One region of the Sphingopyxis selenitireducens genome, then DNA from elsewhere that is predicted to be linked to it. Evidence: predicted binding sites of a transcription regulator. Region 1 holds the regulator's gene; each other region holds the start of a gene.
The links. Region 1 encodes LexA, which represses DNA repair genes until DNA is damaged. Its sites were predicted from a motif close to GTTCCNCNCTTGTTCT; they were not measured.
Positions count from the first base shown of each region.

Region 2: ACSYDV_RS02420 (ribonucleoside-diphosphate reductase subunit alpha) is a predicted target of LexA. The motif match lies at 1,956-1,971, and genes of this name have one in related genera.
Region 3: ACSYDV_RS05180 (ImuA family protein) is a predicted target of LexA. The motif match lies at 1,758-1,773, and genes of this name have one in related genera.

Region 1 is NZ_JBPULG010000002.1:507,010-511,157, forward strand. It holds gene ACSYDV_RS08260 (ComEC/Rec2 family competence protein) at 1-1,157, shown strand, start outside; gene lexA (transcriptional repressor LexA) at 1,111-1,803, opposite strand; gene ACSYDV_RS08270 (molybdopterin molybdotransferase MoeA) at 1,870-3,051, opposite strand; gene moaC (cyclic pyranopterin monophosphate synthase MoaC) at 3,048-3,521, opposite strand; gene ACSYDV_RS08280 (EamA family transporter) at 3,737-4,148, shown strand, end outside.
Region 2 is NZ_JBPULG010000001.1:538,838-542,985, forward strand. It holds gene ACSYDV_RS02415 (EAL domain-containing protein) at 1-1,284, shown strand, start outside; gene ACSYDV_RS02420 (ribonucleoside-diphosphate reductase subunit alpha) at 2,012-3,952, shown strand; gene ACSYDV_RS02425 (endonuclease domain-containing protein) at 4,018-4,148, shown strand, end outside.
Region 3 is NZ_JBPULG010000001.1:1,127,136-1,131,283, forward strand. It holds gene ACSYDV_RS05170 (efflux RND transporter permease subunit) at 1-280, shown strand, start outside; gene ACSYDV_RS05175 (efflux transporter outer membrane subunit) at 277-1,674, shown strand; gene ACSYDV_RS05180 (ImuA family protein) at 1,779-2,579, shown strand; gene ACSYDV_RS05185 (Y-family DNA polymerase) at 2,470-4,032, shown strand; gene ACSYDV_RS05190 (error-prone DNA polymerase) at 4,038-4,148, shown strand, end outside.

The sequences.
Region 1 (4,148 bases):
TCGCCGCGCTGCTGGTCCTCTTCGCTTTCCTCCTTGGGCGTGAGGCCTTGACCTTGCGACTTGTGGCGGCGGGTGCGCTGATCGTGCTGATCTGGCGCCCTGAATCGCTTGCGGGGCCGAGCTTCCAGCTGAGCTTTGCTGCGGTCACCGCGATTATTGCGCTTCACGAAAGCCGCTGGATGCGGGCATTTCTCGCGCGTCGCGGGGAATCGTGGGTTATCCGGCTGGGGCGCGGCATTGTCGGATTGCTGATCACCGGTCTGGTGGTCGAGGTCGCATTGGCGCCGATCGCGCTGTTTCATTTCCACAAGGCCGGGCTTTATGGCGCGCTCGCCAATGTCGTCGCGATCCCGCTGACCACCTTCGTCATCATGCCGGCCGAGGCGCTGGCCTTGCTGTTCGACAGTGTCGGGCTGGGTGCCCCCTTCTGGTGGATCGCGGGGCAGGCACTAAACTTGCTGCTCGCGCTTGCGCACGCGGTCGCGGCGGCGCCGGGGGCGGTCGCGATGTTGCCGAGCTTTCCTGGCTGGGGGTTCGGCTTTGCGATCTTTGGCGGGCTATGGCTGCTTCTCTGGCAGACGCGGTGGCGCCGCGCGGGTTTCGTGCCGCTCGCTATCGGTGTAGCTGCGCTACTCGTGCAGCCTCGCCCCGATCTGCTGGTGACGAGCGATGGGCGGCATATTGCGGTCGCTGTGCCGGGCGGCGGCTATGCGCTGCTCCGCGACCGCGCGGGCGATTATGTCCGCGACACGATGGCCGAGGCGGCGGGTCACGATGCGCCGCTGGCTGCGCTTGCGGATCTTGATCATGTCGAATGCAACCGGGACTTCTGCCGCTGGAGGCAGGGCGAGGGTGCGGTTCAACGCACCATCCTCGCCTCGCGCGGACGCGATCGGATAGAGGGCACGGAAATGGCGGCGGCGTGCGCGGCCGCTGATGTTGTGATCAGCGATCGCTGGTTGCCGCACGAATGCGTTGCTCGCTGGCTCACGATCGACCGGGACAGCCTGGCGACAAGTGGCGGGCTCGCTATTTATCTGGGCGACGATCCACACATCGTCACCGCGCTGCGAACGGGCGACGCACATCCATGGCGCCGCCCGCCGCAGGTCAGTGGTAACGACGAAGCAGTCCCGACAGCCGACCTTGCACGATGACGCGATCGGCGGCGTAGCGCTGCGGTTCATAGGCGCTGTTCGCCGGGTCGAGCCGGATCATCTGGCCTTCGCGGCGGAAATATTTGAGCGTCGCATCCTGCCCGTCGACCAGTGCAACGACGATATCGCCCTCGCGCGCGGTGCTGGCCTTCTGGATCAGCGCATAGTCGCCGTCGAAGATGCCGGCTTCAACCATCGAGTCGCCCGACACTTCGAGTGCATAATGTTCGCCTGCGCCAAGCAGCGCGGCGGGAACGGCGAGGTTGTTGTGATCCTCAAACGCCTCGATCGGCACGCCTGCGGCGATCTTGCCATGCAGCGGCACTTCGATGACGTCGTTCGCGGCGATGGGGCGCAGCGCGGGGGCGGGTTTGCGCAGCGGAACGATATTGTCGCGATCATTGCGCACCGGCGCACTGGCTGCCTTTGCGGCCTCCGGCACCTTCAGTACTTCGAGCGCACGGGCGCGATTGGGCAGTCGACGGAGAAAACCGCGTTCTTCCAAGGCACTGATAAGTCTGTGGATCCCGGATTTGGATTTGAGGCCAAGTGCTTCCTTCATCTCCTCGAACGAAGGCGAAATGCCGCCCGCGTCGAGCCGTTCCTGGATGAAGTGGAGCAGTTCATGCTGCTTCGCCGTCAACATCGTTCATTCTCCATGATGCCAAATACCGGACATAAGGAGAACGATAGTGGAACAGAGCGGAACTTGTCAAGGGATGGCGATATAATCGGCGATATCCCTGAGGTCGCGTGGCGGCGCGCCGATCTCGCGGATGATCAGCGCGTTGGCGGCGATCAGCGGAAAGGTCTGGCCGCTGTCCTGTGAGGTGAAGGGCGTAAGCCGGCCCGCATCGAGTCGCGCGCGGATATAGTCGCGGCGGCCATCGCCCGCGGTCAGCGGGGTGGCGAGCGGCGCCTGATGGATCGGCGGCAATGGATCGCGTGCGCCCGCGAGGTGGCGAACGAGCGGCAACAGGAACAATGTTGCGGTGACGAAAGCTGACGCGGGATTGCCGGGGAGGCCCAGCAAAACAGCGTCGCCGATGGTGCCTGCGATCAGCGGCTTGCCGGGGCGCATCGCGATCTTCCAGAAATCGATGCGGCCGCCGGCATCCTCGAGCGCGCCGCGGACATGATCATGATCGCCAACCGAGGCGCCGCCGACGGTGACGATGACGTCATGGTGGCGTGCCAGATCCTTGAGAATGCTGGAGAGAAGGTGGCGGTCGTCGCGGGCGTGGAGCGGCATACTGACAAGCGCGGGCTCGGCGGCGAGCATCGCCGCGAGCATGACGCCATTGCTATCCGGGATCTGGCCGGGGACGAGCGGGCGGCCCGGCTGAACAAGTTCGTCGCCCGTGGTGAGGATTGCGACACGCGGCTGCCCGCCGACGTTCAGGGAGCCCGCGCCCGCCATTGCGGCAGCGGCGATCGCGCCGGGGGTGAGAAGCGCGCCGGCGCCCAGCAAATGCGCGCCTTTCGCAAAATCCCCCGCGCGGGCGCGGACGTGACGGCCGCGTTCGCGGGGGCCTTCGCCGGATAATATCAGCTTTTTTCCGTCGGTTGCCGTGTCTTCCTGAACCAGAATCGTGTCGGCGCCGACAGGGAGCATCGCGCCGGTAAAGATGCGCATCGCTTCGCCAGTGCCGATCGAGCGAGGCGGTGCGGCCCCGGCGGCGACGTCGCCGACGATGGTCCATGGCCCGGGCAGGTCGGCGAAGCGCATCGCATAGCCATCCATAGCCGACAGGGGCGCGGCAGGCTGATCGCGGATCGCTGTCACATTGTCTGAAAGATATCGTCCAAGTACATCAGACAAAGCGATATTCTCTGACTTGAGCGGTTCGCGGGCCGCAAACAACCGCGCCTGCGCCTCATCGACCGATATCATTCGGCGCGCCAGTCACCCGAGCGACCGCCGCTCTTTTCGAGCACGCGAATGTCGCCGAGGATCATCGCGCGGTCGAGCGCCTTTGCCATGTCATAGAGGGTGAGCAGCGCGACCGAAGCAGCGGTCAGCGCCTCCATCTCTACCCCGGTCGGGCCGGTCGTTGCGGCGGTGGCGCGGACAGATATGCCGGTTTCTTCCCATTCGAATTCGACGCCCACCTTGGTGAGCGCGAGCGGGTGACAGAGCGGGATCAGGTCGGCTGTGCGCTTCGCCGCCATGATCCCCGCGATGCGGGCGGTCGAGAGAACATCGCCTTTGGGGGCATTGCCGGTGCGGATCGCCTCCAGAGCGTCGGCCGACATGGTGATGCGGCCACCCGCGACGGCGCGGCGCGGGGTGGCGGCTTTGGCGCCGACATCGACCATAGATGCGGCGCCGCTTTCGTCGAGGTGAGTCGGTTTGTTTGTCATGCGGATGGAGCGAAGCAAGGTGCGGGGGGAAAGGCAAGCGGCGATAGGGCGGCCTTGCGTGCCGGGAGATGGCTATATGGGGGGAGCGTGCGCTTTTCTTCTCGTGCAGGTCTCGACCGGACGGGCACGGGCAAGGGACAACTGGACGGTTGTTGTTCGTCCGGACTCGTCGCAATAGGCGGCTGTTCACATGGCGTTGCTATCGAAAGGCCGAAATGTCTCCTGTCGTCGTCGGCCTGCTTCTCGCTTCGGCGCTCATCCATGCGATCTGGAATGCCATTGTCAGAAATGGCAAGGACCGCTTTTGGTCCATAGCGGTCATATGTCTGGTCGGGGCCATCGCGGCCTTTCCCTTCGCGCTGGCCCTAGGCGCGCCCGCGCCGCCAAGCTGGCCGTACCTCATCCTGTCTTCGGTGTTGCAGATCGGTTATAGTCTGTTTCTGGTCCGGGCTTACCGTGATGGCGAGCTATCGAGCGTTTATCCCATAGCGCGGGGTAGCGCGCCCTTGCTTGTCACACTCGGTGCCGCCCTGATCGCCCGTGAGTTGCCCGACACCGCCGGGCTTGCAGGAATTGCCTGTGTCTCCTCGGGTATCATCCTGTTGGCGCTTGGAGGCAATCGCCCCG
Region 2 (4,148 bases), on a different contig from region 1:
GTGTCGCGCACCCGGCGCCGCAAATCCGCCCAGCGCGAAAATCCGGTGTCGGGCCTGCCGAATTTCGAGGCGCTGCGGTCGCAGCCGCCATTCGACAGCGCGACCATCATCGCGGCAAAAATCGTCAACTTCGAAGATCTGGCCGCCTTCATCCCCGGCGACGGTATCGGCAAGCTCGTCGAACAGGTCACGCGCCGCCTCCAACTCGCGTCGCAGGGCACGTCCCTCCACCACGACCTTGACGGCACCTTTGCCTGGCTTGTCCCCTATTATCAGCACAGCCAGATCGAATCGCAGCTGGCGGGGCTTGCCGCGCTGTTCAATGCCCCGCTGACGATCGGCGACCTGCGCGTCGACGTCGCGATCGCTTTCGGGGTCAATGACGAATTCGAAGGGTCGAACGCCCAGCGCCTCGCTGCGGCACTTGTCGCAACCGAACGCGCGATCCGCACCCGTTCGCTGTGGACCAAATATACACCGCGGCAAAAAGATGATGCCGGCTGGCAATTGAGCTTTCACTCGCAGCTTGAGGATGCACTCACCGGCGGCGACATATGGGTCGCCTTCCAGCCGCAATATTCCATCGCGAGCCACAAGCTGGTCGGTGTCGAAGCGCTGGCGCGCTGGACGCATCCCGTCCGCGGGCCGATCCCGCCCGACGAGTTCATCCTTCAGGCCGAAAAGAGCCAGGACATATATCGCCTGACCCTGTTCGTCATGGATCAGGCGATCCGGTCGGCCGCGCAATTCCATAGCCGCGGCCTCCGGATCAACATGTCGGTGAACCTGTCGGCGGCGCTACTCGATCACAGCGACCTTGTCGGCACCATCCGCGTCATGCTGACCGCGCACCATCTTCCGCCCGAACTTCTGACGATCGAAATCACCGAAACCGCGCAGATCGAGAACAGCCGTCAGGCGCGCCAGACGCTGGCCCAGCTCCGCCGTGCGGGCATCCGCCTGTCGATCGACGATTATGGAACCGGCCAGTCGAACCTTGAGTATCTGACCGAGATCGAGGCCGACGAAATCAAGATCGACAAGCGATTCGTGATGACCATGCGCGATTCGCAGCGCAACTTCGAAGTGGTGAAATCGACGATCGATCTGGCCCATCGTCTGGGTGCCGTTGCGGTTGCCGAAGGCATTGAAAATGCACCGACAATGGCATTGCTCGAACAACTCGGCTGCGATGTGGGACAAGGCTATCACCTTGGTAAACCACAGCTATTTTCCGAACTACTGGCGACTCTGTCGCCCCCTCCCCACAGCCGCTCCGCTTAACTGCCAAACTGGCAGCATTGCCCGTGCGAAAGACTCGATTAACCTTACCAAATATGGTAAACATCTCATTAACTGTTCTTCTTGGGCAGTGGCGACAGGAGAATTATTATGGGTTGGTTTTGGAAATGGGTTGGCGGCGGCGGCTCCGGTAACGGTGGCGGCCAGGCGTAAGCCAGACCGAATTTGTGAACAGGGCCTCGGCATTGCCGGGGCCCTTTTCTTTTGTCCGTCGTTCGTGTGGCACCGCTCGTGTCGCCAAGGCCATTTTCACGGCGTTGCGTCCTTGACAATCCGGCTCCTTCAAACCGGCCGATCCGCCGGCCTCGCGAGCCGCAAAATTTTCACTCCCTGCCCCCATCCGCACCGATCCGCCGCGAAGCCGCGGAAAGGCTGAACTTTCACGTCCCGCCCCGGCCCCGGACGCGACAGACCGAATCAAAATATCGACGAACCGAGTCTCTTAAATGTCATTTACCGTCTTGCATCGCAGCGCCGACGTGGCACTATAGATGGTGGGTCAACCAAGGGGGCACCCCAAGAAATAGTATCAGGCTGCAAGTGGCGGATTTCCGTCGTCCATCGCATATGGACACGGGAAAACCCTTTGTGCGCCCAAAAATATGTCCCACGCGGGACGGTTTAGATGCTAAGACCGGGGCTTCGTCCCGAGTCGAACAAGACAGGAACATTTGCGCCGTATGGCGCAGGTCATACGGGGACGAATTCGATGGATTTTCGGGAAACGGAACGGGTGGAGACGAGCGACGTGGCGACGATGGAACTGGCAAAGAATGACGCTCCGGCGAGCGCCGAATCGGCCGCCGATTCGCCGGTCTCGGCGAAGCTGAACGACAGCGGCGCGGCCAAGGTCCACGCACGCCGGTTCAACGTCGTCACCGACAAGAGCCGCGACGCGCTGCTCACCGATTTCGGCAAGGAAACGCTGGAGGACCGCTACCTGCTCCCCGGCGAATCCTATCAGGACCTCTTCGCGCGCGTCGCCGACGCCTATGCCGACGATGCCGAACACGCCCAGCGCCTCTATGACTATATCTCGAAGCTGTGGTTCATGCCCGCGACCCCCGTGCTTTCGAACGGCGGCACCGGCCGCGGCCTGCCCATTAGCTGCTACCTCAACTCGGTCCCCGACAGCCTTGAGGGCATTGTCGAAACGTGGAACGAGAATGTCTGGCTCGCCTCGCGCGGCGGCGGCATCGGCACCTATTGGGGCAGCGTGCGCGGCATTGGCGAGCCGGTCGGCCTCAACGGCAAGACCAGCGGCATCATCCCCTTCGTCCGCGTGATGGACAGCCTGACCCTCGCGATTTCGCAGGGCTCGCTCCGCCGCGGCTCGGCCGCCTGCTACCTCGACATCAGCCACCCGGAGATTGAGGAGTTCCTCGAAATCCGCAAACCCTCGGGCGACTTCAACCGCAAGGCGCTGAACCTGCACCACGGCGTGCTGATCACCGACGAGTTCATGGAGGCGGTCCGCGACGGCACGGAATTCAACCTGCGCAGCCCGAAGGACCAGAGCGTCCGCGGCAGCGTCGATGCGCGCAGCCTGTTCCAGAAGCTCGTCGAAACGCGCCTCGCGACCGGCGAGCCCTATATCATCTTCATCGATCAGGTGAACCGCATGATGCCCAAGCATCACCGCGACCTGGGCCTCAAGGTCACCACCTCGAACCTCTGCTCGGAAATCACCCTTCCGACCGGCCGCGATCATCTGGGTCAGGATCGCACCGCGGTCTGCTGCCTCTCCTCGCTCAACCTCGAAACCTGGGACGAGTGGAACGGCGACAAGCAGTTCATCGAGGATGTCATGCGCATGCTCGATAACGTCCTTCAGGATTATATCGACCGCGCCCCGCCCGAAATGGCGCGCGCCAAATATAGCGCCAGCCGTGAACGCTCGGTCGGGCTTGGCGTCATGGGCTTCCACAGCTTCCTTCAGGCGCGCGGCCTGCCGTTCGAGGGCGCGATGGCGAAATCGTCGAACCTGCGCATCTTTAAACATATCCGTGCGCAGGTCGATCAGGCATCGATGCTGCTCGCCAAGGAGCGCGGCCCCTGCCCCGACGCCGCCGATCAGGGCGTGATGGAGCGTTTCAGCTGCAAGATGGCGATCGCGCCGACCGCGTCGATTTCGATCATCTGCGGCGGCACCAGCGCGTGCATCGAGCCGATCCCCGCGAACATCTATACCCACAAGACACTCTCGGGCAGCTTCTCGATCCGCAACCCGCACCTCGAAGCCTTGCTCGTCGACAAGGCGAAGAACAGCGACAATATCTGGAACTCGATTCTGGAAAAGGGCGGCAGCGTCCAGCACCTCGACTTCCTGACGCAGGACGAAAAGGACTGCTACAAGACGAGCTTCGAGATCGACCAGCGCTGGCTGCTCGAACTCTCGGCCGACCGCACGCCCTATATCGATCAGGCGCAGTCGCTGAACCTGTTCATCCCCGCCGACGTCGAGAAATGGGACCTGCTCATGCTCCACTACCGCGCGTGGGAACTCGGCATCAAATCGCTTTATTATCTCCGCTCGAAATCGGTGCAGCGCGCCGGCTTTGCAGGCGGGGTCGAGGCCGATAACACCCCCGAGGCGGCGGTGTATCAGCTGGAAAGCACCGATTACGACGAGTGCCTGGCTTGCCAGTAAGCAATCCCTCTCCCCACGGGAGAGGGAGGGAGGCGCAAAGCGCCGGAAGGGTGAGGGTGACGCATATGCGGACCTATCGAAATCATCCCTCCGGCACCGTCACCCGCGCGCGGACCCTGCGCAAGGACGCCACCGAAGCCGAAAAGCGGATGTGGCGCGCCCTGCGCGAAACCTTCCCCGCCGCAAAGTGGCGACG
Region 3 (4,148 bases), on a different contig from region 1:
CGCGCGCATCCGCCTGCGCCCGATCCTGATGACCAGCTTTGCCTTCATCTTCGGCGTGCTGCCGCTCGCCATCGCGACCGGCGCTGGCGCGAACAGCCGCGTCGCGATCGGCACGTCGGTCATCGGGGGCATGCTGACCGCCGCCTTCCTTGCCATCTTCTTCATTCCGCTGTTCTTCGTGCTCGTCCGCCGCGGGGTACGCGACGGAATCGCCGCCGTGCGCGCCCGGTTCGGCAAGGCCAAGGGCGGAGACACAGACCCGGCGGAGATACCGGCATGATCCGCACCCTCATGCTCGCGAGCACGCTCGCCCTCGCTGGCTGTTCACTCGCGCCGAAGACAATGCTGCCGACGCCGCCCGTCCCGCAAAGCTGGCCGGTCGGAGATGCCGGGCTGCTGCAAAGCGAGGCGGCGCTGCCGATCCTGTCCTATAAGCAGGTGTTCACCGATCCGCGCCTGCAATCGCTGACCGAACAGGCGCTCACGAACAATCGCGATCTGCGTATCGCCTTTGCCAATGTTGCCGCCGCGCGCGCGCAGGTGCGCGTCACGCGATCGGGACAATTTCCCCTTGTCGGCGTCAGCGCGGGCGCGGGCTATGGTGAAAGCGCGGGCGCGAACAGCGGCAGCGGCGATTTTTCGCTGCGCGGCGGCGTCACCGCCTTCGAACTCGACCTGTTCGGCAAGCTCGCCAACGCGACCGAGGCCGACCGCAATCGCGCGCTTGGCACAGAGGCCGCCTCGCGCACGGTACGGATCGGACTGATCGCCGACCTCGCGCAGGCATGGGCCAGCTATGGCGCCGACCGCGACCTGCTCGCCATCGCGCAGCAGACCGCGACCAACGCCCGCGAAAATGTTCGCCTGACCCGCGCCCGGCTCGACGGCGGAGTCGCACCGCGCACCGATCTGCGTCAGGCCGAACAGATTCTGGCAACCGCCGAGGATGCGATCGCCCAGCAGACAAGCGCACTCGCACAGGATGAAAATCTCATCCGCCTGCTCGTCGGCGGTGACGTCGATCGGGCGCTTCTTCCCGCCGGGCTCGCCGAAGTGACGCCGACGATCGTCTCGCTTCCAGCGGGGGTCAGCTCCGACATATTGCTCCGCCGCCCCGATGTCATCGAAGCCGAATATGGGCTCCGCGCGGCCAATGCGAATATCGGCGTCGCGCGCGCGCGGCTGTTTCCGTCGATTTCGCTGACCGGCCTGCTCGGTTTCGCCAGCGACGCGCTCGGCGGGCTGTTCGACGGCGGAGCGTTCAACTGGTCTGCGGGCGGCGACGCAACCGCCACCCTCTTTGACGCTGGCGGCCGCCGCGCCGGAGTCGCAGTCAGTGAAGCGCAGCGCGACGCCGCGCTTGCGGGCTATGAAGGCGCGATCCAGACCGCTTTCCGTGAGGTCGCCGACGCACTTGCCGTGCAGGGCACGATATCCGAACGGACCCGCGCCGCGGCGGCGAACAGCGAGGCCGCTGCCGACACCGCGATGCTCACCGACGCGCGCTACAAGGGCGGCGTCGACAGCTTTTTGTCGAGCCTCGACGCCCAGCGCAGCCTCTATTCGGCGCGGCGGAGCGAGATCGGAACGCAGCTGTTGCTCGTCAACACGCGAATCGCGCTGTTCCGCGCGCTGGGCGGCGACAGCAGCGCAGGAAGTCAGCCTACTCCATAATATCTTCGCATGACGGACCTGATCCGGCATGACGAAAGTGGAAACCGACTCTCCTTGACAACCGCCCCCGCTCGCGCGCTAATAGAACACATCAGGAACAAATGATGCGCGAGTCGTCTCCCATACTCGCCGGGCTGCGCAAACGCATCGCCCGGCTGGCCGCCGATGGCGGTTTCGAAAGCCGCCGGGCAGAGGGCTGGCTGGCGAGCGGACATGCGCGCTTCGACGCGGCCCTCGGCGGTGGACTGATGACCGGGCGCACCCATGAATTTTTCGCCGCCGACGCAATCGACGCCACCAGTGCCGCCGCCTTTGCCGCGCTGATCGCGTTGCGCATGCCGGGGAAGGCACCGCTGATCTGGCTGCGCACGAGCGATGCGGGCAAGCGGTGCGGCCATATCTATGCCCCCGGCATCGCCGAGCTTGGCGGCGACCCCGACCGGCTACTGCTCGTCGAGGCGGCCGATCCCAAAATGCTGCTCGCCTGTGCCAATGATGCGGTCCGTTGCGCCGGATCGGCGGCGGTGATCGTCGAAAGCTGGGGCAAATTCCCGCTGCTGGACCTCACTGCGGGGCGCCGCCTTGCCCTCGGCGCGCGCGATGCGGGCACCACGCTGCTGATGCTCCGACTGGGCGCCGCCCCGGCACCGAGCGTCGCCGAGACGCGCTGGAGCGTCGCCGCCGCCGCCTCGCACGCCCTCGAAGCCAACGCCCCCGGCGCGCCCGCCTTCGACCTTGAATTGCTGCGCTGGCGCGGCGGCTCTGCGCCCCCCCGCTGGCGACTGGACTGGAACCATGACGAAAAAGCTTTCGGGCCCAATGCCGGCGAAGCGGCGCTATCTGGCGCTCTTCTTTCCCCTCCTGCCCGCCGAGCGATGGCTTCGCACGGCGCCGCGGCCGCCTGACGCTCCGCTCGTCTTTGCGGAGAAACAGCGCGGTGCGATGCGGATCGCGAGCCTCGATGCGCAGGCGGAGACCGTGGGGCTACGCATCGGCATGCCGCTTGCCGATGCGCGCGCGCAGGTGGGTGAACTCATCGTCATTCCACATGATCCCGTGCTCGATCAGGACTGGCTCGATCGACTTGCACAGGGCTGCGCGCGCTACTCTCCGCTTGTCGCGCTCGACGCACCCGACGGGCTGATCCTCGATATCGCGGGCGCCGAACATCTGTACGGCGGCGAAGCCGGGCTGGTCGCCGATGTCGAGAGACGCTTTGCGCGGCTGGGCATGACCTTGCGCCACGCGCTCGGTCCCACCGCCGACGCCGCACGCGCGCTGGCGCGCTACCAGACACGCCCCGCCCCCGACGAAGAGCAGGCGATCCGCCGTTTGCCGGTTGCCGCGCTCGAACTCGAGGCCGAAGCGACGACCGCCCTCGTCCGCGCCGGGCTCAAGACGATCGGCGATCTCGCGAGCCGTCCGATGGCGAATATCGCCGCACGCTTCGGCGCCGATGCCGCAATGGCGATGCGCCGCCTGCTCGGCGATGCGCCGAGCCCGCTCGCCCCGCGGATCGCCCTGCAACCCGTCGTCACCGAACGCCGCTTCGCCGAGCCGCTCGGCAGCACCGCACACGCAACCAAAGTGCTGGCCGAGCTCGTGGGCGAAGCGATCGAGGATTTGTCCGAACGCGGCAAGGGCGGGCGCCACTTTCGCGCGACTTTCTTTCGCAGCGACGGCCTCGCGCGCGGTATCGCGATCGAAACCGGCCATCCGACGCGCGACACGGGGCTGGTGATGCGCCTGTTCGCGGAACGCATGGACAGCCTGGCGGACCCGCTCGACCCCGGCTTTGGTTTCGACATGATCCACCTCGCTGTGCCGCGGCTGGAGGCGCTCGGTGCGAGCCAGCTCAAGCTCGAGGGCGGCGCGGCACGCGCTTCGAACGAGGGGGCGGCGATGGACGAACTGGCCGACCGGCTGGCGACGCGGCTCGGGCGCGGACGGGTACGGCGGCTGCGTCCCGCCGATACGCATATCCCCGAGCAGGCGCAGCTCGAACTGCCCGCAATCGACGCGCCCGAGCCACTGCCCTGGCAGGCGCTCGAACCGGGCGAGCCGCCGACGCGGCCCTTCCACCTCTTCGACCCGCCGCAACCGATCGAGGTGATCGCCGAGGTGCCCGACGGCCCGCCGCACCAGTTCCGCTGGCGCCGGCAGGCCCATGCGGTGCGGCGCTACGAAGGCCCCGAACGCATCGCCGCCGAATGGTGGCGCCGCCGCGACAATGGCGGGCTGACGCGCGACTATTACCGGGTCGAAGATGCACAGGGCCGCCGTTTCTGGCTCTTCCGCCACGGCCTCTATGACGAAAAGCCAGATCCGCGCTGGTATATTCACGGGGTTTTCGCGTGAGCGACATGCCCACCGATCCCGGCTTCGCCGAGCTGGTGGCCGCGACCAACTACAGCTTCCTGCGCGGCGCCTCGCATCCCGCCGAGATGGTCGCGGAGGCAATCAACCTTGGCATG